2 regions of the Paenibacillus sp. AK002 genome follow, and region 2 is predicted to be linked to the other one. Evidence: a T-box and tRNA genes for the amino acid it is inferred to sense, from the RefSeq annotation. Region 2 holds a T-box; the other holds one or more tRNA genes.
The links. A T-box is a leader RNA that pairs with one kind of tRNA and senses whether it is charged. The one in region 2 lies ahead of M1D70_RS07340 (arginine--tRNA ligase), so its partner is inferred to be a tRNA-Arg.
Positions count from the first base shown of each region.

Region 1 (16,374 bases), 1.5 Mb from region 2:
GCCTTCCATGAACTCAAGGGATGCACCGCCGCCTGTCGAGATGTGATCCATCTTGTCGGCAAGGCCGAATTTCTCCGCTGCTGCAGCCGAGTCGCCGCCGCCGATAATCGTGTAAGCTTCCGTTTCCGCACAGGCCTGTGCCACTTCACGAGTACCGTTGCTGAACGGAGCGATTTCGAATACGCCCATAGGACCGTTCCACACGACAAGTTTGGAGTTCTTGATCACTTCTGCATACTTGGCGCGAGTCTTAGGACCGATGTCAACGCCTTCCCAATCGGCTGGGATGCCGTCGATATCAACGACCTTGGTATTCGCGTCTGCGCTGAATTCGTCCGTAACGACGATATCTTCCGGCAGGTAGAAGTTTTTGCCCAGCTCTTTGGCTTTTTCGATGAAACCGAGTGCCACATCAAGCTTCTCTTTATCAAGCAGAGATTGACCGATTTCATGGCCTTGAGCTTTGAAGAACGTGTAAGCAAGTCCACCGCCGATGATGACATTGTCAGCAAGCGTAAGCAGGTTGTCGATCACGTCGATTTTGTCCTTAACCTTGGATCCACCGATGATGGCGGTAAAAGGACGGTCCGGATTCGAAAGGGCTTTGCCGAGAACGGACAGCTCTTTCTCCATCAACAATCCCGATACGGCCGGAAGATGATGAGCAATACCCTCTGTCGAAGCGTGCGCACGGTGAGCAGCACCAAACGCGTCGTTCACGAACAGATCGGCCAGCTCAGCGAATTGCTTCGCAAGTTCTGGATCATTCTTCTCTTCACCAGGGTAAAAACGAACATTTTCAAGTACGAGCACATCGCCGTTTTGCAGCTTCTCGACTTGAGCTTTAACGGCTTCTCCTACCGCTTCATCCGCTTTGGCTACCGGTTTGCCGAGCAGTTCCGACAGACGCTGACTTGCCGGAGTCAGGCGCAAAGATTCTACGACCTCTCCTTTGGGACGACCCATGTGGCTGGCCAGGATGACTTTTGCTCCTTGCTCCACCAGATACTTAATCGTCGGCAAAGTCTCGCGAATACGAGTGTCGTCTGTAATTTTACCATCTTCGAGCGGTACATTGAAATCGACGCGGACAAACACCCGTTTGCCGCTTACTTCTACATCACGTACACTTTTCTTGTTCATCTCCACGTTCCTCCTAAGAAAACTATTCTCCTCACCGACAGCATGCAGTTGCTCTCGTATCTCTCTCTATCGTCTAACCAGCGCCCGGATTCTTATCTATTCTTCCCAGTGCTCTGGCATGAAAACAAGGAAAAACCATGAACCAAAGAGGAGACCCGTGAACGGAACTCCTCTTCGATTGAATGGCTAGATCAATTACAGACCTTTGCTTGCGATGTAAGCAGCGAGGTCAACGACACGGTTGGAGTAGCCCCACTCGTTGTCATACCAAGAAACAACTTTCACCATGTTGTCGCCAACTACCATAGTGGAGAGCGAATCGATAGTGGAAGAAGCTGGATCGCCATTGTAGTCGCTGGATACAAGCGGCTCTTCGGAGTAGTTCAAGATGCCTTTCAGCGGGCCTTCAGCAGCTGCTTTCAGAGCTCCGTTTACATCTTCAAGGGTTACGTTTTGGGACAGCTCAACTACGAGGTCCGTTACGGAAACGTTCTTCGTAGGTACACGCATTGCCATACCGTTCAATTTGCCTTTCAATTGTGGCAGAACGAGGCTAACCGCTTTAGCAGCACCTGTTGTGGATGGAATGATGTTTTCAGCAGCTGCACGAGCACGACGCAGGTCTTTGTGCGGAAGATCAAGCACTTGCTGGTCATTCGTGTAGGAGTGAACCGTAGTCATCATGCCTTTAACGATACCGAACTTCTCGTCAAGAACTTTAGCAAAAGGAGCCAAGCAGTTTGTTGTACAAGATGCGTTGGAGATTACAGTATGGTTAGCTGCATCGTATTTGTCTTCGTTAACGCCCATAACGATGGTGATATCTTCGTCAGTAGCTGGAGCGGAGATGATAACTTTCTTAGCGCCGCCTTTCAAGTGAGCGGAAGCTTTGTCTTTCGCCGTGAAAATACCAGTGGATTCTACAACGATTTCAACGCCGTACTCAGCCCAAGGCAATGCTTCAGGGTTACGCTCAGCGAATACTTTCACTTCGCGGCCGTTTACAACGAGTGCGCCTTCTTTAGCTTCAACAGTTGCATTCAGTCTGCCATGAGTCGTGTCATATTTCAAAAGGTGTGCCAGCGTTTTTACGTCCGTCAAATCGTTGATTGCTACGATTTCAACTTCGCTGTTGTTCAGCGCAGCGCGGAATACGTTACGTCCAATACGTCCAAAACCGTTAATACCTACTTTAACCATGAGTAGTTCCCTCCATATTTGTAAAATTTATATATTCAAGATTGGCCGTTAAGCCAATCAAGACAACAATAATGAAAAATCAGTTGTACGCCCGCGGACTCAGATGCCGGCGTCAATTTCCTTCTCGACTTCCAATGCCGCGGCTTCATCCGTAACGAGAATGTCCTCGTGCCCGAATTTCAGCACCGCGTGGATCGCTTTGCCCTTGCCTTGCCCTCCGGCAATGCCGATGATGGTCTCCGTCCGCATAATATCCTCAAGCCGGAGTCCAAGGGTAAGCATTTTGTGGACAACTTCGCCATCTTCGCTGAAATAATAGCCGAAGGATTCCGCGATCGCGCCATCTGCCTGCAAGTTCCGGATAGAGCCTTCATCCAGCTTGCGCCGTCTGGCCATCTCCATGGCATCTCCGATGCCGTGAATAATGACGCGGCTGCGCCTGATCACATCCACGATCTCCTGGATGTGCTGATCCTGAACCAACGATTGATAAGCATCCTCGCTGAGCAGATCCGGTACATGAAGCAATCGGTACTCAGCCCCAACGCGCTTAGCCATTTTGGAAGCAATGGTGTTCGCTTGAATCTCCATGCTCTCCCCGAGGCCGCCTCGCGCCGGCACAAACCAAGTGCTTGTCAACGGTTCTCCGCCAGGCAAAGAGGACATCTGCTCTGCCACTTCGGCGAGCGTGGAGCCGCCTGTAACAGCAATCGTATCTCCATCCTGGACAAAGTTAAGCAGCGTTCTTGCTCCGGCCCGGCCAAGCTCACGTTTGACTTCCGGAGATGACTCGCTGTCACCGGGAATAATGACCACTTTACGAAGCCCGTAAGCCTGACGAATCTTCTCTTCCAGTTCAACCAGTCCGAACAACTCATTCATGACCGGTTCCAACTCCTCCAGCAAGCATATCCCTGAGCCGCTGATCCGCATGCCGAGCGTTTCAATCTCGATCAGCCCTTGCGCTTTCAGAAGATCAGTCTCTGCTCTGAGAACACGCTCGGTCATCGATAGCGATGAAGCCAGTGTTCTTCGGCCAACAATTCCGGACAACTTGATCTGATGAAGGATGGTATACCTTCGTTTAAGAGTGTCCATCAGATCCGGCAGAAGTTGCTCTTGTATTTCTAATAGGTTACGCATGCATTCCACTCCTGCAAACTTCGTCTCGGCTCTCCTACCTGGTCGTAAAATGTCCCAGTTAAACTTTTTAAGTCCCACCCTTATTCTAACCAATAATCATGCCGGTTGCAAGTGTCCGAAAGTATATTTCTCTACCCCAGGCATTCTTATACATTATGGCCAACTACCGGCTCGTCTATATAATAGGAACAAAGTTTTGTCCGCTATTGTATTTTTCAAATAGATGCGGTATAATCAACTTCGTTGCTGATTTTTGTGCGCCCGTGGTCCAATGGATATGACGTAGGCCTCCGGAGCCTGAGATCGAGGTTCGATTCCTCGCGGGCGCGCCATTATAACATTTATTCTCTATACTGATTACCCTAAAGTGCCCATAACGGCTCTTTTTTTTACTCAATAGTTTGACTTTCTTTGACTTTTTGATTTAAATTGTTTATCATGTGGGTAATACGGTAACAGTATTTATATGAGGTACTTAAGAGGAGGTTTTCCACGTGAGTTTTATACCTATGGTCGTTGAACAAAGCAACCGCGGTGAGCGGGCGTACGACATCTATTCCAGATTGCTGAAAGACCGCATTATCTTCCTCGGCTCCGACGTAAATGACGTGGTCGCCAATTCCATCATTGCCCAAATGCTGTTCTTGTCGGCTGAGGATCCCGAGAAGGATATTCATCTTTACATCAACAGCCCTGGCGGTTCCATTACCGCAGGTATGGCGATATTCGATACGATGCAGTTCATCAAACCGGACGTCTCGACGATCTGTGTCGGCATGGCTGCTTCCATGGGCGCATTCCTGCTCAACGCAGGCGCCAAAGGCAAACGCTACGGTCTGCCTAACAGCGAGATCATGATTCACCAGCCGCTCGGCGGCGCACAAGGTCAAGCCACGGATATTGAAATCCGTGCCCGCCGCATTCTGAAAATGCGCGACAAGCTGAACCGCATCCTGTCCGAACGCACCGGCCAACCGCTGGAGCGCATCGAGAAGGATACTGATCGCGACTACTTCATGACGGCTGACGAAGCCAAAGAGTATGGCCTGATCGATCAAGTACTGGAAAACACACCACCGCAAGGCTTATAAAAGAAGAAGTAAAGGGCAGGCGCCGTTATCCGGTGCCTGCCCTTTCTTATCCTCTGAAGGGGAGTTATTGAAAAAGTTCGATTCAAGAGAGTGAGAATATCCCCTTCGGTCGCTGTTGAAATCAGGAAACTGGAATGAATAGATATGGAGGTTTCCCGATTTCAAAGGCGAACGCGTTGCTCCACCAGGGATATTCTCACTGGAGGGGACAACTTTTTCAATAAAACCTAAAGCGGTAAGACTCCCCTCCTAAAAGGCCTGCCTTAACTTGAGGGGAGGGAAAATAAAAGAGTACCACCCTCACTGCTTTCATGTAGGATTTCACCGAACGGCTTGCTTGCCACGGACTACGAACCATTCGTGTACAGGGAGCAGAAACAGTGTGCAAGATGTACAAGACAGGCATGTTGTCATCGAGGCAAGCCTCTCGATAACGCGAAAATCCCCTGACCGCAGGAAGCAGGAGTATACACTCCACGCTCACGTGATCAGGGGACTTTTCACAACTGGTTCCGGCACAGTGTTACATCAGGACAGCATCATGTATCTAGTGAAACTTTATTAATTAATAAATGATTGCAAGTTACACAAATCGCTATCGTAACTCTTACTTCCACTCTTTCAGCTTCAGCTCAAACTCAGGAAATCCATAGGCATAGGCGGTGTACTCATAAAGCTGGAAGTACAGCACCGCCGCGTTATCCTTCACGTAGAAGTCGGCATCGGCAGGCACTCCCTCAAAACCGCCGAGGTAACCTCCCTCTTTCTTCATCTTGCTCAGCACAAGGTTGTTCAGCTTCTGCTTGTTCTTGCCCTGCATGTTGATGAAATCCCCCAGCTTCATTTGCTTGCCGTCCTTCAAGGAGAACGTGAAGCTTTTACGGAAGGTCATGCCATGGGCACCGCCGGTGTACGAATAATCATACGCCGTAATGCTCAGGATGTCGTTCTGGTTGTAATGGACCACGAAGTCACCGCTGAATTCGTAAGGGAAACTGGATTCCGACGGCGGGAATTCCTCGGCGTTTCCTTCCGCACCGGTGATTACGCCGGACGCATTTTCTTTCAACACTTTGTTGATTTCGGCTTGGACCTCCGCATTATCGAGTCCGCTGATTACAGGATAATTCACAACAGCGTCTACGCCCTGAATATTCTTCTTGAGCGCAACCGATTTAATGGTAATGTCATTCAGCTTCTTCTGTGTCATGCTCAGTGTTTTCAAGGAAGGATTCCACTGTCCCTGAACACCCATGTATTCGCTGATCGTTTTGAACGGCAGATACAGACGTCCATTGATGATCTGTCCGCCAGGCTCGCCGGCATACGAACCGTTCACCAGAATGCCGATTTCGCTTGCAGCATACACGGCGGCGCTCAGCTTGTTATAGCCGTTACCCAGTGTATACGTGCGGTTTTTGGAATCATATTTAAGAGGCATCCCCAGACCATCCCGCAAAGCGGTCGCTGGCACATAAGTTACCCCATGCAGCACTAGACCTTTTTGTGACAAGGTTTTGCCGTTCCATTTCAGTACAACTTCATTCTTCGACGTTTTTTGGCTGGCGGAAACGGGTGCCTTAGCGGCGCTTGCATCGATGACCTGTCCGCTCAAACCAAGACTACCAAGCAGGACACTAGTAGCAATTAATGATGCACATACACGAAATTTAGGATTCATATCAGAATTCCACCTTTGTTAAATTAAGTTTCCGTTAGTTGTTAATCTATTACCCTTAATCATTATAAGGAAAGCTTTCAATGTATTGGTAACAAAGTGAATGACAATTTTGACTCCATGCCATAGGACCTATACATTCTCATGATTCTTTCCGGACGAACGCCGCTGCGCTAAGAAACACACCGAACAAGAGAGCACTTGAACCCGCAAGCAGCAATAGTTCACTGCCTTGTACAACGTAAGCAAGAAGAATCAAGCCGATGCCAACGAGTGCACTGTGAATGCTCGTCAGCAGCAGATGCAGCGCGCTTTTCCCGAAAAAATTTAGAAATAAAACAGCCGCGATTCCTGCAACAATCAAAGCAATAAACCCCATGCTCGTCAGATCACTCAAGCTGCTTCTTCCTTTTCGGGATACCCCATTTATAAAAAACGGGTCTAAACGGTATACACCCTCCTTATATATAACAACGAAAGGGATCCTGAAGTTGTGGTGGAATTCCTGAAAATCGGCCAATTCTTCCCACTTCGGGACTAATGTCTCATTCTGCTCTGCAAAAAAAAGAGCCCATCCCCTTAGGGGACAGGCTTCCTTTATTACAAAAATATGAAGAACCGAAGCTTATACTAACGACCGCTCTTCAGTTCGGTCCATAAACGATCATAGACGGAGAGCGAGTCACCGACATTATCAAGCCACTCGGTACGGCCCAGCTCTTCTTCCGTCAGGTTGATCATCGTATTGGCGCGGTATTCCTCGCTATGGAATTCCATCGCTTTGGTGTTCGGATTGCTGTATCCGATAAATTCATAGTTTTTGGCGCTGACTTCAGGCTCCATCATGAAGTTGATGAATTTCTCGGCCAGCTCCTTATTCTTCGCACCTTTAGGAATCGCATAGTTGTCCGAGAATATGGTCGCTCCTTCTTCAGGCACCACGTACGCCACATCCGGATTCTCCGCCGCGATGAACGCCGCGTCTCCGGACCAAACCGTGGCAATCCAGCCTTCCTCCTGAATCATCTTCTGCTTGATATTGTCCGTATCAAACGCAAGGACATTCGGCAGCAGTGTCTTCAGCTCATCGGATGCAGCCGTGATTTCCGCCTCATCCGTGCTGCTGTTGGATTTCCCCTGCTTTTTCAGCGCCATGCCGATCATTTCCCGGTTGTCGTCCAGAAGCAGGACTTTGCCCTTGTATTCCGGATTCCAGAGGTCTTCCCAGCTGTTGATTTCGTCCTTCACATACTTCTTGTTATATGCAATTCCCGTTACGCCGGACGTGTAAACGATCGAATATTTATTGCCCGGGTCATAAGACGGATCTTTGAAAGTATCCGTAATATTGACGAAGTTCGGGATATTATTCATGTCAAGCGGCTCAAGCAGCTCCGATTCAATCATCGTTTTGACCATATAATCGGACGGCTGAATGAGGTCATAACCGCTGCCGCCAGCCTTGATTTTAGCCAGCAGGTCTTCATTGTTCGCGTAGTTGTCGTAGGTTACCTTCACGTCGAACTTCTCCTCAAAGTCCTTCAGCACCTCGGGATCGAAGTTATCCGCCCAGCTGTAAATATGAAGCGTCTCCTTATCCGAGCCGCAGCCGGCCAGCAGTCCTACAGACAATACCGCAACCATGCCTGCCGTCAGCAGGCGGGTCCATCTTGATTTTTTCAATTCAATATCTCCTCTCTTTCCACTTGCATGTTTTCATTTTATTTCGAAAAAAGCGTTTCTATCGCTTAGATCGGTAATGTTTTGTGTTTCTTCTGCCCATTGCCGCGGTTAAGAATATATTGGGCTAACAGGATCAGCGTGATGCTGACCAGTATGAGCAACGTGCACAGCGCGTTGATCTCTGGCGAGATGCCGCGCTTCACCTGAGCGTATATATAGATCGGCAGCGTTGTTGAGCTTGGGCCGGCGACGAAAAAGCTAACCATAAAATCGTCCAGCGACAGCGTGAAAGCAATCAATGCGCCGGAGATAATGCCCGGTGCAATCTGCGGCAGCGTGACGTGCCGGAATGTTTGCCAAGGCGTGGCGCCCAAATCCTGGGCAGCCTCGTCGAGCTGTTTGCCCATCCCCGACAGTCGGGCCGTTACCACAACATACACATACGACAAGCTGAACGTGATATGGGCGATGATCACCGTTGTCTTGCCAAGCGGCATGTTCAGTTGACTGAACAGCACCAGCAGCGACAGCCCCATAATAATATCCGGGATGATGACCGGCAGATACAGCAGGCCATTCATGCCGCTGCGGCCTTTACGCCCCAAATTCCGAAGCGAGAGCGCCGCTGCGGTCCCGAGCAGGGTGGAAACGATCGTCGAGATGACGGCCACCGTCAAACTGTTCATCAGCGCTTCCATCACGTGCCGATTCTGGAATAGCGACACATACCAATCCATCGTAAAGCCTTCCCAATTGCCGCTAAGCCGCGTATCGTTAAAGGAATAGATGATAATCATGACGATGGGTACATAGATGAAAGCCATCATAAGGAAAGAGTGAATCCCGAGCAGCGGGTGATTCTTCTTTTTCACTTATCTCCCCTCCCCTACGCGTTGATGGCGGGCTTGCATCGCCCGGTTAAAGAGCAGGATCAGCACCAGGGACGTAATCACAAAAATAACCGATAACGCCGCTCCAAAGGGCCAGTTGCGCGCACCCAGGAACTGCTGCTGAATGATATTGCTGATCATGGAGGACTTGGCGCCTCCCAATATATCCGTAACGACAAACATCCCCGAAGTCGATACATAGACCAGAACCGCACCCGTCATGATGCCAGACTTGCTCTGAGGCAAGGTAATATGACGGAATGCCTTCCATCTGGAAGCGCCCAGATCGCTAGCCGCATCCAGCAGACGTTTGTCCATCTGCTCCAAGGCCACGTAAATCGGCAGCACCATGAACGGAATGAAGTTATACACCATCCCGAGCAGTACGGCGCCGTACGTATACAGCATCTGAATCGGCTCGTCGATCCATCCCGCCCACAGCAGCAGGCTGTTTACCACGCCTTGCGTCCGGAGCAGCAGAACCCACGCATAGGTTCGAATCAAAAAGTTGATCCAGAACGGAACCGTGATCAGAATCAATCCCCAGGTTTGGATACGCGGGGAAGCGTTGGCTATATAATAGGCCAAAGGATAGCTGACTAACAAGCAGATCACCGTAGTCAGCAGCGACAGTACCAAGGTATCCCAGTAGATGCCCAAATATAATGGATCAAAAAAAGTCTTGTATCCTTCCAGACTGAAGGAAAACACGACATTCCCGAGCGAATCCCGCGAGAGAAAGGAAATGCCGACCACGATCAGCATCGGAACGATCAGGAACAGGGATAACCACAGCAGCACCGGAGTCAACAGGAACCTTGATTTCCTCATGGTCCGATGATCACCTCATCCTTGGCGTTCCAGTTCACCCCAACCCGTTCGCCAACCTCCCACGGATGGTCATCCGAGATATCGAGGGCAATCGTGACCTTCATCGGCTCATCGTCCAATTGGACCAGCAGCTTATGAACGCTGCCGAGGTACTGCACATCCTCAATCACGCCGCTCTTCTTGGCACCCGATTCCCGCTGGGGAATGAGTTTCTCCGGCCGTACGGCAAAAAGCCCCTCAGGCGAGGAGAAGACGTTATTCTCCCCTACAAACGTGGCGGCAAACAGCGTTTGCGGTCTCGCATAGATCTCGCGCGGCGTGCCGATTTGCTCTACCCGTCCATGGTTCATGATGACGATCCGGTCGGACAGCATCATGGCTTCCTCTTGGTCGTGCGTTACATATACAAACGTTATCCCGAGCGTCCGCTGCAAATGCTTGAGCTCGGACTGCAGGTTCTTCCGCAGCTGCAAATCCAGCGCGCCGAGCGGTTCATCCAGCAGCAGCACCTTCGGCTTGTTGGCGATGGCGCGCGCAATGGCCACGCGCTGCTGCTGTCCGCCGGACAACTGGTGCGGGAAGCGTTCCCGCAAGGCGGTCAGCTGCGTCATCGCGACAGCCTCGTCCACGCGCTCCTTGATGAGCTGACGCGGCATTTTTTTCATTTTCAGTCCAAAAGCGATATTGTCTTCTACGGTCATATGCGGAAACAGAGCATAGTGTTGGAATACCAAATTCAAATCCCGCTTGTTCGCAGGCATATCCGTCACATTCTGACCCGCCAGCCATACCTGTCCTTCGGTCGGCTGCTCGAATCCTGCTATCATTCGGAGAATCGTCGTTTTGCCGCAGCCGCTGGGGCCCAGCAAAGTCAGGAATTCCCCTTCTTTAATGGAGAGCGACAGCGGATGCACGACCGCTTGTCCCTGAAAATGCTTCTCGATCTGGACAAGTTCAATCACATGCATCAACCCCTTCTTCAAAATGTGACCTGTTCGTTCCATGTGTACATCCTATTACCAGTATGCACAAAAACGTTCTCCACTAAGAAGAAACGGTCCTACTGCCTGTTGTGCTCAGGTTGGCAGAATCCGTTTCTTAAGGGTGGAGGCGGTTAGAAGTCTCTACTAAGAAAAAAAAGCCATATCCATGGGTATGGCTTTAAACGTTAGATCAAAGTTCAGTTTTTCGCATATTCACTATACCTCGTTTTCCCCCTATACACAACACTTTTCTGAGTATTTCGACAGGGGAAGGGCCGGATATGGCACCGGAAAATGGTATTTCATTTTTTAAATGACATGCGAAAAAACCGTTCACCCGATAAAGACCGGAATGAACGGTTTTCTCGCATGCTGCGTCGATTACAGCGAACTACTTCAGCTGGTATTGCACGTACAGCTGTGTCGTGATTTTGATCTCGCCCGGCTTCACAGAGGTGTTTGCGCCCGCGTCCGCTGCCGTGGACTGAGCCTCCATTGCCATTTTTTGGAGGCCATAGATGGTATCTACGCCAACGGAACCTTCCACAATGTTCAGCACGATACCGAGCTGACGCTTGGACGCCTTTGCCATCGCTTGTGCCTTCAGGTCTGCATTCGCCATCGCCTTATCAATCACTTGAGCCTCGAACGCATCGCGGTTCTCAACCGAGAAACGGGCGTTGCCAATGGAATTGGCGCCGGCTTCGGATGCTGCATCGAGCAGATCCCCGACCTTGCTCAGATCGCGAAGCGTAACTTCCAGGGAATGATAGGCGGTGTAATTTTTCACTTTACGTCCATTCTCATCGGAGTACGTATAGTTAGGCTGTACGTAGAACTGCTCGGTTTTGATATCCTTGTCGTCGATCTTCCAGGTTTCCTTCAACAGCTTCGTAATCTTATCCATTTTCAGCGCATTGCTCTTCTGTGCGGATTTTGCGGTTTCCGCATATGATTCTGCCCCGATGGAAAGATAAACGATATCTGGCTTCACCGAGATCTCGCCTTTACCAAGTACGGTAAGAAGGTTTTGCTGTGCTGCCTCCGCCGCGTGCACCTCGGTTGCTCCGCTCAACCCGACCCAAGCCGTGCTGCCAGTCAGCAGTGCGCCTGCAATCATGATAGAACCTACTTGTTTGACCCATCTTTTCATCTTTGTCAGCCTCCTTCAATATTGGCATCGCTGCCATGCTTGCCTTACCCTTCTAACGTGAGGGCATTGGTAAATGTTGCATCCGAATCGGAGCGTTTTGATATTTTTCTTGTAATAATTTTTTTACGCCCAATTCATTGGTATTTCTAGGCATGATTGGCTATTTAGCCAAATAAGATACCGAATGAAGCCGGAAGCTGCTGTTTAACATGGAAGCCTTAATGGGTAACTAACTTACACGGTGTTAAGAACAGGAGGTCATTATGAAATCATTGCGTGTATTCTACGTGTTCATGTCACTGCTGCTCCTCATGGCCGTTGGCGTTCCCTATGGGACGGTAAGCGCGGCGGGAGAGCCAGCCTCCGGCAAAACCTATCAGATCGGAACGGACGTTACGTTTGCCCCGTTTGAATTCCAGGATGCGAGCGGCAAATTTGTCGGCATCGATATGGATCTCCTGGATGCGATCGCGAAAGACCAGAACTTCAAATACGAGATCAAGCCGCTCGGCTTCAATGCGGCGGTTCAGGCACTGGAAGCCAATCAGGTCGACGGCGTCATTGCCGGCATGAGTATCACGGATGAACGGAAGCAGAAATTCGATTTTTCCGACCCCTATTTTGATTCGGGCGTTGTCATGGCCATCCGCCAGGACCAGGAATCCATCAAATCCTATGAGGATTTAAAAGGGAAAAAGGTTGCCGTCAAAACCGGTACGGAGGGTTACAGCTTCGCGGAATCCATATCCTCCAAGTACGGCTTCACCATCGTGCCTTTTGACGATTCCGCCCAAATGTATGACGATGTCAAAACCGGCAATTCCGTTGCCTGCTTTGACGATTTTCCCGTCCTCGCTTATGGAGTGGAACAGAACAACGGACTGAAGATCGTTACGGAGATGGAACCCGGTGCCTCCTACGGATTCGCCGTTAGCAAGGGACGGAACCAGGAGCTTCTGGAGAAGTTCAACGCCGGCTTGGTGAATCTGAAGGCAAGTGGAGAGTACGATCGCATTAAGGAAAAATATATCGGGGAGAATGCCGTAAGCGCGGCGAATCAAAGCCGCTGGGGATTGATCGTGGAGTCGCTGCCTTCCCTGCTGAAGGGCCTTGGCAATACGCTGCTGCTGACCATCGTGTCGCTGTTTTTTGCGTTTTTCTTAGGGCTGATCTTCGGTTTCATGAAAGTCGGCCGCAATCGATGGCTCCGGGGCATCGCTACCGTATTCGTAGACATCTTCCGCGGCATACCGCTGCTGGTGCTTGCCTTCTTCATCTACTTCGGCATTCCGCAGGCGTTCGGCTTTACGATGTCGCCGATCGTCGCAGCGGTCCTGACGCTGAGCTTGAATGCCGGCGCTTATGTCACGGAGATTATTCGCGGCGGCATTCAATCCATTGACCCCGGGCAGCTGGAGGCGGCCCGCTCACTCGGACTGCCATACCGCAAAGCCATGATGAAAATCATCATTCCGCAGGCGATCAAAGTGATGATTCCGACCTTTATTAACCAGCTGGTGATCACGCTGAAGGATACGTCCATCCTGTCGGTGATCGGTCTGGTCGAGCTGACCCAATCCGGAAAGATCATCATTGCGAGAACGTTCGCCTCGTTTGATATCTGGCTCGTGGTGGCCATCATGTATCTGGTCGTGATCACAATTCTGACGAAAATTTCGGACCGTCTGGAAAGGAAGGTGCGTCATGGATAAAATCCGCATAGAAGGACTGAAGAAGAGCTTTGGCACGAACGAGGTACTGAAGGGAATCGATATGCAAGTCCAGGAAGGCGAGGTTGTCTGCGTAATCGGGCCATCGGGCTCGGGCAAAAGCACCTTTCTGCGCTGCATCAACCGGCTGGAGGAAATTACGGCTGGCAGGGTCTTCGTCCATGATCAGGATATCAATGACCCTAAAACGAACATCAATAAGGCGCGCGAGAACATCGGCATGGTGTTCCAGCATTTTAATCTCTTTCCGCACTTCAACGTGCTGAAGAACATTACCTTCGCCCCAGTCGAGCTGGGCAAGCAAAACGCCGCCGAGGCACGTGCCACGGCGCTGAAGCTGCTAGACCGAGTAGGCCTCTCCGATAAGGCTGACGCTTTCCCTAGCCAGCTGTCAGGCGGCCAGAAGCAGCGCGTAGCGATCGCCCGGGCTTTGGCGATGAATCCCGACATCATGCTGTTCGACGAGCCGACCTCGGCGCTGGACCCGGAGATGGTCGGCGAGGTGCTCGGCGTCATGAAGGACCTGGCACGCGAGGGCATGACGATGATGATCGTCACGCATGAGATGGGTTTTGCCCGCGAGGTTGCGGACCGGGTCATCTTCATGGACGGCGGGTATATCGTAGAGGAAGGTCCGCCGGAAGAGGTGTTCGGCAGCCCGAAACATGAGCGGACGATCAGCTTTCTGGAGAAGGTGCTGTAACGGTGCAGCTGAACCAGCTTCACCGATCTGTTGCCGTGCGGCTGCATACACCGTGCCTACTACACCTGTGCCGCACGGTGAGTGGCCTCGGAGTGTGCTTGGATGGCTGTCGGCATTTCAAAGAAGCAACCTATGGTCCGGCTGGACCGTTAGAGTGAACCCGCCTGTTATCATCACGGCTACGGCATCTGCATGTTATCGTGTGGCTATGGAATGACATCTGCTTGTTATCGTACACTATGGAATGACATCTGCATGTTATCATTTGGAGCCCACTCGATGGTTATACGATGGCTGCATCCTGCTTTAATGCAGCTAACGGACCGAGAGGACCTTATTCGAGGGAAAATAGGGACTTTTCGAAAATGACCGGACCGAGGATCCGTTATTCCTTCAAAAAGGCGGCATTTGCCTATACAAATTCTTGAATAACGGATCTAGTGTCCGCTATTTCCAAATATGGCCGTGATTTTGGCAAATAAGGTCTATGGTGTCCGATAAATTCCCGAGATTGCCAGGAAAAGCTATATTGCTCTCGTATCATCCCTGTAATGCCTTGGATCACTTGTTGCTTGAGTTGCTTGAGTTGGTTGACTTACTTGTAATGTCTGAATTACTTGTATTACTGGTTTGGCTTATATCGCTTGTTTCTTATATTGCGTGTAATGCTTGTATTGCGTGTACTCCTTATAATGCTTGAGTCACTTTCATTACTTGAATAGCTTGCCCTACCTGTTTTTTTGTATTGCTTGCATTAATTGCTTTTGGTAGGCTTGACTTCCTGTATTCCTATTAATGTTTGAATTGCTCATACGGCTCATATGACTTGTATTGCTACTGCTTGTACGAACGCCTGCTATTTGCACTGTTTTAGCTAATCACATACTCTCCCCGTCAGCGGAAAGCTTGTACATATCGCATCACGTATAACTCAATAAGGAGTAAGGACTTGTTGTCCTTACTCCTTATTGATGGCCTACGACCCGTCCCCTACTAAAAGTGCCCGGATGCCAGCCATATTTCCACGCAGTGACCACCTTTGCTCAGAAAAGACAAATCACTCCCGTTCCATGCCCTCCCCAGTTCCTGAAAGAGAGCAGCAACCATCACCGATTTTCTATGTTATCCAAGCTCGCTCCAGCTGCCTCAAACTTTATATAAATCCAAGCACCAAGCCGCACACGATCACTGCTTCGTTTCACCGGAACTCTTGTATGGCACCACCACGGTAAATGCCGATCCCTTCCCCGGCTCCGATTGGACCGTTATTCTCCCTTGGTGGATATCCACGATCCGCTTCACGATCGACAACCCAAGCCCGCTGCCGCCAGCCGCGCGATTACGCGATTTGTCCGCTTTGTAGAAGCGCTCGAAGATATGCAGCTGATCGGAGTCCGACATCCCGACCCCCGTATCGGTCATGGTAACCTCGGCTCCGTCTTCCCCTGCCTTCAGCACGATGGTGATCATGCCGTCCTCGGGCGTGAACTTGATGCTGTTGTGCAGCAAGTTGGTCCATACTTGACTCAGCAGATCCTCCGTCGCCTCAATCTCGACCTCGGCGAGATCGAGATCCACCTGAATTCGCTTCGCCAGCCACTGCGGCTCATGCGCCAAGACGACCGCGCGCAGCTGCCCGTCGAGCCGGTAACGGGCCCTTTCGAAGGCAGGCTGATCGCCTTCCAGAGACGACAGCTTCAACAGATTGTCACTCAGCTGCGACAAACGGCGGCCCTCTCCCTCGATGATCTCCAGGTAACGGGCTCTCTTCTCCTCGGTGAGACGTGGATTTCGGAGCGCCCTTGCGAACCCCCGAATCGAAGTGAGCGGGGATTGGATTTCATGGGATACGTTGGAAATGAAATCCTGCCGCATCGTCTCCATGCGCCCCAGCTCGCCGGCCATGTCGTTAATGCCGGAAGCAATCATCCTGAACTCCCCGCGCCATTGGTGTTCATCCATCTTCACACTGAAATCCCCTTGGGAGATCCGGCGCATGGCATCCGTTATGGAATTCAGCATGGCCATTTGCCTGTGCTTGAAGAACATCCCTACGACCAGCATGCACAGGAAGAAAATGATGACGCCGACAAACAAGTCGATCAACTGGACAGCATAATCCCATGGCGGCGTTCCCGTCCAGTTG
Region 1 is NZ_CP096377.1:207,006-223,379, reverse strand. Features, by position in the region: gene M1D70_RS01085 (phosphoglycerate kinase) at 1-1,143, opposite strand, end outside; gene gap (type I glyceraldehyde-3-phosphate dehydrogenase) at 1,339-2,343, opposite strand; gene M1D70_RS01075 (sugar-binding transcriptional regulator) at 2,443-3,486, opposite strand; tRNA gene M1D70_RS01070 (tRNA-Arg) at 3,744-3,818, shown strand; gene clpP (ATP-dependent Clp endopeptidase proteolytic subunit ClpP) at 3,981-4,577, shown strand; gene M1D70_RS01060 (PdaC/SigV domain-containing protein) at 5,185-6,258, opposite strand; gene M1D70_RS01055 (hypothetical protein) at 6,398-6,652, opposite strand; gene M1D70_RS01050 (ABC transporter substrate-binding protein) at 6,886-7,938, opposite strand; gene M1D70_RS01045 (ABC transporter permease) at 8,004-8,765, opposite strand; gene M1D70_RS01040 (ABC transporter permease) at 8,811-9,659, opposite strand; gene M1D70_RS01035 (ABC transporter ATP-binding protein) at 9,656-10,627, opposite strand; gene M1D70_RS01030 (SIMPL domain-containing protein) at 11,034-11,795, opposite strand; gene M1D70_RS01025 (amino acid ABC transporter substrate-binding protein/permease) at 12,107-13,507, shown strand; gene M1D70_RS01020 (amino acid ABC transporter ATP-binding protein) at 13,500-14,228, shown strand; gene M1D70_RS01015 (sensor histidine kinase) at 15,414-16,374, opposite strand, start outside.
Region 1: it has a tRNA-Arg gene. The T-box ahead of M1D70_RS07340 (arginine--tRNA ligase) is inferred to sense a tRNA for this amino acid. The anticodon was not compared.

Region 2 (7,853 bases):
AGAGTCTGACATCCTAGCCATTTGGTCTTATAATAGAAGAAAAAATATTTTACGAACCCTATCGAGGAGGCATCGAGCATGCAGCTTACTAAAATATCACAGAATACCGCCATTCTATTGGAGCATGCCAGAAAATCGGGGCTGACTTCTTCCGATCTGCTGGAGGCTGTGCGCTCTGGTGAGGCAGAAAGATTCCAAATCGCCAATAACGGTCATTTTCACTATGAGGAATTATTCTCTTACGCAAAAGAGCATGGGGAAGATCTGGAGAAGGCCGTTAGCGAGGGGTACCAAATTACGTTTAATACCCGCAACGGGTTGAAGATCTGGCTGGAGGAAGCCTTCCGCATCAGCTCGGAATCCGATTTCAGCGTGGGCGAGGGCATTATCGAAGGATTGAAGCTCCAGAAGGAGCAGTTGGCTCGCTTGAAGGAAGCGCTGGCTGTCAACTGGACCCTGCAGGAAGAGCCGGCGGCAGACGGCGTTCAGGTCAGATTGACCGTCAGAGGATTGCAATAAAATAAGATAGCCACCGTACTTGATCAACATAATAGTACGGTGGCTTTTTTATAAGTCTTGATCCGCTCATTCATCAGAGTGAATTTACATCCGGCTCGGAGTAGGCAAACCCAGCACCTCCAGCGCTTCGCCAAGGGTGTTCTTGAATAAGGAAGTGAGCCATACACGGAATTGGAGCACTTCTTCCGCCGCCTTCAGAATCGGGCATGCCGAGTAAAAATTGTTGAACAGGGAGCACAGCTCATAGGTGAAGTTGCAAATGGCACTAGGAGATAGATCCCGTCCGGCGGCATATAAGGTATCATGCCAGGTGCTAATATGCCGCAGCAGCGCATGTTCCGCTTTTTCCATGGCAGGGAACCGGGCAGGCACAGACGGCGTAACCTCGGCTTCTTGAGCTTTATTAAGCACGCTGAGTGCACGCGCGTAGGAATAGAGCAAATACACCCCCGTATTTCCCGATATTTCAGTGGCCTGCTTCAGATCGAACACCACCTCGGTTTGCAGTGCAAAGCGAAGCAGGTAGTAACGGATGGAGGCGGTTGCGATCGCATGGCTGGACAAACCGTTTTTATCGGACCGGGTGTCCTCGATGACCTTGGCTACTTGATGAATAAGCTCGGTGATTTTGATCCCGATTCCTTGACGTCCGGACATCGCATAGGATGCCTTACCGTCGGAAGTATCGATGCCGAGATCCGCTGCAGCGGAAGGGCTTAACGAGACGACGCCGTAACTGACATGGCGCAGCTTCTCAGCCTCTTGTTGGAAGCCCAGGCCTTCCAAAGCCTGCTTCACCATCGCCTGCGGGTACTGCTGCCTGTAATCAATGACGTTGATGACCATGTCCGCTTTGCCGTAAGTACGCTCCTCGCCGTGCGAGCTCGTCGTCCAAACCTCGTCGGTGAATTTTTTATATACAAAATCATTGGAAAGCACGCCGTATTTCCACAAGTGGTAGGCGATGTCTTTGGCGGTGTAAGTCAGGATGCCATTGGAGCGCACCAGCACTTTATCGATGCTGTGGTCCGACTCCGCCTCGTCTCCGGCTTCGGTTCCTGATTGCTTGAGCACCCAGCAGCCTGCAAGTTTACCCTCGGTTTCCTGATGGAACAGCGGGGTATTCTTCAACAGCTCGAACGCGGACGCCCAGAATCCCTCCCTAACAATGCTGCTCTCCCATACAAGCAGATCGTATTCAATGCCGAACTGCTTCATCTCCTCAAGATGCTCCTTAACGATTCGCTCGGCAACGAGCAGTCCAATCCAGGAAAGGTTCTGATTGCCCTCTTCCAATGCGTGCAGAACCTCGGTCCGATGCTGAACCAGCCCCGGCTCCCTTTCGTAGGCTTTATTGGTGCTTGAGTACACGTCCCAGCAGTAATCGCCGAACCGGGCATGCTCCTTCGTCAGGGGCGTGTGGAGCAAGCCGACCACCGTATCCGCCAGCTGATTGCCCAGGTCGTCGATATAATTATGCACCTCGACCTCGTAACCCAGCTTCCTCATTAATCTCACAAGCGTATCTCCGATACAGGAATTTCGAAGATGCCCGATATGGGCGGACTTATTCGGGTTGATGGACGTGTGCTCAATGACGATCTTTTCGTTAGCTGCCGGGGGGAGTTCAAAATGGTGGCTCGCCCAATACTCCCAATCGATGCGCAGATTCATAAAGCCCGGGGCGACAATCTCAGTCGAGCGGACGAGCTGTTTGTAGGATGCGTCCTGCTCGAGCTCGGCTTGGATCAGCTCGGCGATTTGCAGGGGAGCCTTGCGGAGCACCTTCGCAAGCTGCATCGCAACGTTGGTTGCGTAATCCCCATGTTCCATGCTGGCAGGCTGCTCGATCCGAATCGGAGTGGACTCCGGAAGTTTGGTGCCGTAAGCTTCGCAGACCTGGTTCACGGCTTGTTGAAGGCTCGAAATAATCTTTTGACTTAACACGGTAAATCCCCCTTTGAAAATATAAAAACGACTCAGAAAATCAAAAAAGCCCCCATCTCCTAAAGAGACGAGGACTTGTGCTCGCGGTACCACTCTTGTTGTTAAACCCCGCAAGGGTCTAACCACCTTCATACGATAACGGCGTAAGCCGGGGCTCCCTACAGCATGGTGCTTCGGAAGGCCATCTCCTGGGTCCGCTTCACGGCCGACTTTGTACCGGTTTCCACCCTCCCGGCTCGCTTGGACTAAAGTCAAGTGCAGTTACTCTCCCAATCAACGAAAATAATATTCTCAAGTTTTTTCATATTATAACCATTCTATTTAGAAAAGCAACCCCCAAATGGCTAAATCTTTTCTGCAAATACTCGCAGGCGCCGGTAATCCGCGTAGAAAGCATCCTCTTGCCATAGCGTCGATTGAGCAGCTTGGCTGATGCGAGCGATCGCTTCGTCCTTCGCTTCAGGCGAGAATCCGGCAAAAAAGCAATCGCCAAAATGCAGCAGCCAAAACTTTATGCCGTTCTTGCCTTCGGACAATCGTGTGGGACGGTCGAAATGATGGGCGAGATGCACGCGGAACCCTTGGGCTTCTAGCAGGCTGGCATACTGGCCAAGACTAGGAAAATACCACGGATTCCGGCTGTCCGCATCGATTCCATAATGATCGGCGAACACGGTTTTCAAGGCTTGGTAGATGCCGTCTATATTCCCTTTGCCTCCGAACTCGGCAACGAATCGGCCGCCGGGTTTAAGGGCTCCATGTACGGAGCGTACCACGCCTTCAGCATCCTTCATCCAGTGCAGGGCCGCGTTTGAGAAGACGGCGTCGTATGGCGTTTCGGTTTCGAAGTTCTCGCCATCCCCGGCTAGAAACGGAAGTCCAGGATATTTGCTTTTGGCCCGCTCAATCATCTCGCTGGAATAATCCATGCCGGTGACATGAGCGCCGGATTTGGAAATTTCATGAGTCAAGTCGCCGGTTCCGCAGCCCAGATCGAGAATCCGTTCTCCGGGTTGAGGCGCCAGCAGCTCTGCCGCTCCTTTTCCATAAGCAGATACAAACGATAGCTGTCGATCGTAATCGTAAGGCTTCCATACTTGCTCTGACATAACAACACCCCTCCACGCATGATTTATCCTCATTGTGACATGATTGTCTTATAATTAGAAATATATAAATTCGATAACATTGATAGGTTTTAACAATAAATGAATAAACAAAAAGCCGCTGTGTCAGCGGTTTTATGCAGGGGACTATTTAACGGCAACAAGAAGCGCGCCAACGGCAATGAGTGCAACGCCGGCTGCGTTAATCCAGGAGATCTTCTCACCCAGAAACACAAAGGCCAGAATCACGGCAATGACCACGCTCAGTTTATCGATAGGACCTACCTGCGATACTTTGCCGTATTTTAACGCCAGAAAATAAAACAGCCAGGACAAAGCGCCCGCGATGCCGCTGAGCACAATAAAGCTGAGTGCCTTTTTTTGAACCAGAATTTCTCCGAGCTCCGAGAATTTCCCCTGAACCCCTACGACCCCTAGCAGAAACAGGGCCATAATGACGGAGCGAATGGCCGTTGCCGAATTGGCATCGATGTTTTGCAGGCCTATTTTTCCGAAAATGGCCACAAGTGCCGCCGTGACTGCCGACAGCAATGCGTATACAAGCCATAATGGCATGCGTACCTCTCCTTTTTGACAAGATAAAGTCTCTGATTAATGTACCGGATTCCTTTATAATAGTATAGAGCAATTTGAAGGATCTCATGAGTGTTCAAAGGATTGAACGACTTGGAAAGGGTTGGATGAAAAATGACACATCATATCGCGGCTTATACGGAAACTTACCATGATCAGCTGGTGGAATTATGGCTTCGTGCCGTATCTCAAACGCACGATTTTCTGACGGAGGAAGATATCCGGTTCTATTATGGCATGATGCAAAGCGGGGCACTGAGGTCCGTGGAGATCTGGATATGCTTGAATACGGAACAGCAAGCGATTGGATTTATCGGACTGGACGGCTCCAAAATCGAGATGCTGTTTGTGGATCCCCTGCACCACGGCCAAGGGACGGGAACAAAATTGATCCGGCATGCCGAACGGCTGAAGGGGCGTGGACTTCAAGTGGATGTGAATGAACAGAACCCCAAGGCCCACGCTTTTTATAAAAAATACGGATTCGTGCAGATCGGCCGTTCGGAGCTGGATGGTTCCGGAAAGCCGTTTCCGCTACTTCATATGCAGCTGCGGTAATGTCATGGATCGGCACAGCTGAGTCCACGATAATCGCGAGTATAGTATTTTCGAAACGCAGCCTTTCTTTGGTCAAAGAACATCGATAGACAGTATATTTTAAGCTATCCAATGAAAAAGGGAGTGCAGCTAAACTGGAGGAGTCAATGAAGTTTTTTCCGAGCAACCTGTCGTTTCGCTATCCTTGGCGCTCCTATCAGAAGCGCGTGCTTCACGGGCTTGACCATCATCTGAAGAATCGCCAACTGCATCTGGTGGCGCCGCCGGGTTCGGGGAAGACCGTTCTTGGACTGGAGGTCATGCTTCGGATTAATCGGCCGACGATTATATTGGCTCCCACCATCACCATTAAACAGCAATGGGCAAGCCGTCTTGTGGAGCTGTTTCTTGACGAAGATGTCCAGCCGGAGTGGGTCTCGACCTCGCTCAAGCGACCGGCATTGGTAACGATTACGACCTATCAAGCCCTCCACAGCCTGATTAGTGCAGCAGGGCAGCCGACTTCTGCGAAGAAGGTCACCGCGGGGATGGTGCAAGCGGACCAAACCGGTGATGAGAATCAGGAGTTTTCGGATACGGGCATGGAAGACGCTGAGGCTGAACCGGCCGGGAGGGACGGTGTCCGCGAGGATGATATCACGGACGGTACCGAGGCTCAAGAAGCTCTGGAATTGTTGAAGCGGCAGGGATATCATACACTCATTTTTGACGAGGCGCATCATCTTCGAATGTCTTGGTGGCAAAGCGCCATGCAGCTGTGCGAGATGCTGGACGAGCCGACCAAGATCGCGCTTACGGCCACTCCGCCATACGATGTCAATCCGAGGGAGTGGCAGCGGTATATCGAGCTTTGCGGCCCTATCGACGAGGAGATCAGCGTGCCCGAGCTGGTTCGCCATGGGGAGTTGTGTCCCCATCAGGATTATATCAGCCTGACAAGGCCAACTCATGAAGAGGCCGCTAAGCTGCGGGAATTTCGAATGCAGGCACAACAGGTCAAAGACGAGTTGGTCCGGGATGAGTTTTTGGCGGAGTTGATCGTCCATCACCCCTGGATAACACGGTCCGAGGCGTACATGGAGGACATTTTGTCTTCCCCGGGGTATTACTCCAGCATGGTGCTCTATCTGCGAGCGGCCAATCGCCCGATCTGGAAGGAGGCGTTGAAGCTGCTCGGCATGGAAGAGAAGGAAACGCCCGACTTTACGGAGGAGTGGCTGGAGGAGCTCCTTGGCGGCATGCTGTATAAAGATGCCCATATTGATCGCGAGCTGCCGGAGTTAAAGGCGTTGCAGAAGAGGCTCAGCCGGTTGGGGATGATTGAACGGCGGAAGGTGTATATGAGATCGACGCCTGCGATTGATAAAATGCTGGTCCAGAGCGTTTCGAAACTGCACAGCATTGGCCGCATTCTTGAATTCGAGCGCTCCATGCTGGGGGAGAGCATGCGGATGGTGATCTTGACCGATTATATCCGCAAGGAGGACCTGCCGAAGGATGCGGACGACGAAAAACCGCTGCATCGGCTCGGAGTTGTCCCGATTTTTGAGCTGATCCGCAGGCAGCTAGCGGAGAAAAGCGGCTCCCGGGGCGAGCACGAGCTGCCCATCGGCATTCTGACAGGCTCCTTTGTGGTGCTCCCGGTGACGGCTATGCCCCTGGCTATAGCTTGCGCCGAACGCCGGGGCCTCCGCTTGTCCGAACGCCCCCTTGCCCACGACAGCCGCTATGTAACGATAGATGTTCGAGATGCAAATCGCTCGGCTATCGTCGCCATGATAACGGAGGTGTTTTCAGAGGGGGGCATTCAAGTGCTGATCGGTACGGCGGCTCTTCTGGGCGAGGGATGGGATGCTCCCGTGATCAATTCCTTGATCATGGCATCGTATGTAGGCTCGTTCATGCTGTCCAATCAGATGCGGGGACGGGCGATCCGGGCCCAACGCGGGAACCCGGATAAGACCGGAGCGATCTGGCATCTGGCATGCGTCGATACTTCCCAAATCGATGGGGGCGAGGATTTGAGCTCGCTTGCGCGCAGATTTCGATCTCTCGTCGGTCTATCGATCTCGCATCAAACCATAGAGTCGGGCATGGAGCGCATGGGCCTTGATCTTCGGAAAAACCCAACCGCAGAAAGCATCAACGCCTATAACCGCGACACATGCGAGCGGGCGAGGCAGCGGCATCTTTTGAAGGAGCGATGGAATTCGGCGATTGCCCTTCACAGCTCCATGACGGAGGAACTGACGGTGGATCGGGAGCGTATTCCTAAGCCTTTGATTTTCTCGCATACGGTGAAGGCCGTGCTTGCTTTTGCCGTTGGTTTGGGGCTGGGCGCCTTCATCGAGACGTTAACGTCGCCGCATTTGCTTCAATCGGACGCGCCGGCTTGGTTCAGCCTGCTGTTCTCGGTCGCCATTGCCTTGATCGCATCCGGTCCTTGGATATTTAAAGCCGTCAAAATGGTAATGCGTCATCAATCGCTGGAGCGGAGCATTCGAGAAGTGGCTCTGGTCGTGTATACGTCGCTATACGATATGGAGCTGGTCGAAACCGAGCCAAGCCTTCACCGGTTGAGAGCGGAGGAGGAAGGAGGAGCCGTCGTGTGTTGGATGAAGGACGGAACCACCCAGGAAAAAACGCTTTTCCTGAATTCGCTGCAGCAGGTGCTGGACCCGATCGAGAACCCGCGTTATCTTTTGTACCGCGAAGCGCGCGGCTGGTTTTCGACCAGGCGGGATTACCATGCCGTGCCGGAGGAAATCGGGCGTCGAAAAGAGCATGCGGAACGCTTTGCCCGGCTGTGGCGCAAGCATATCGGTCCGGCCGAGCTGGTCTACACCCGTACGCCGGAAGGCAGAAAAATGCTCCTGACGGCGCGAACGCGGGCTTTGTCCTCCATGTTCGTGAAGAAATCGGAGCGGGTTAGTGCTTGGAGGTAGAGGATCCTGAGTGTTCGCGGAATGTGGAGGGAGTCATGGGATGGGTTGCGCTGGGCTGGGCTGGGTTGCCTTAACGGACACAGGGGCCGTTAAATGAATGAAAAACACTCTTACAGGTAAGGTAACGGACCTGAAGTCCGTTATTTATGAAAAATGAGGGTATTTTGACTGTGATTTCGCTAAA
Region 2 is NZ_CP096377.1:1,732,206-1,740,058, forward strand. Features, by position in the region: gene M1D70_RS07330 (GNAT family N-acetyltransferase) at 1-17, shown strand, start outside; gene M1D70_RS07335 (hypothetical protein) at 79-519, shown strand; gene M1D70_RS07340 (arginine--tRNA ligase) at 604-2,466, opposite strand; T-box leader at 2,527-2,752, opposite strand; gene M1D70_RS07345 (class I SAM-dependent methyltransferase) at 2,811-3,575, opposite strand; gene M1D70_RS07350 (EamA family transporter) at 3,720-4,148, opposite strand; gene M1D70_RS07355 (GNAT family N-acetyltransferase) at 4,281-4,724, shown strand; gene M1D70_RS07360 (DEAD/DEAH box helicase family protein) at 4,871-7,669, shown strand.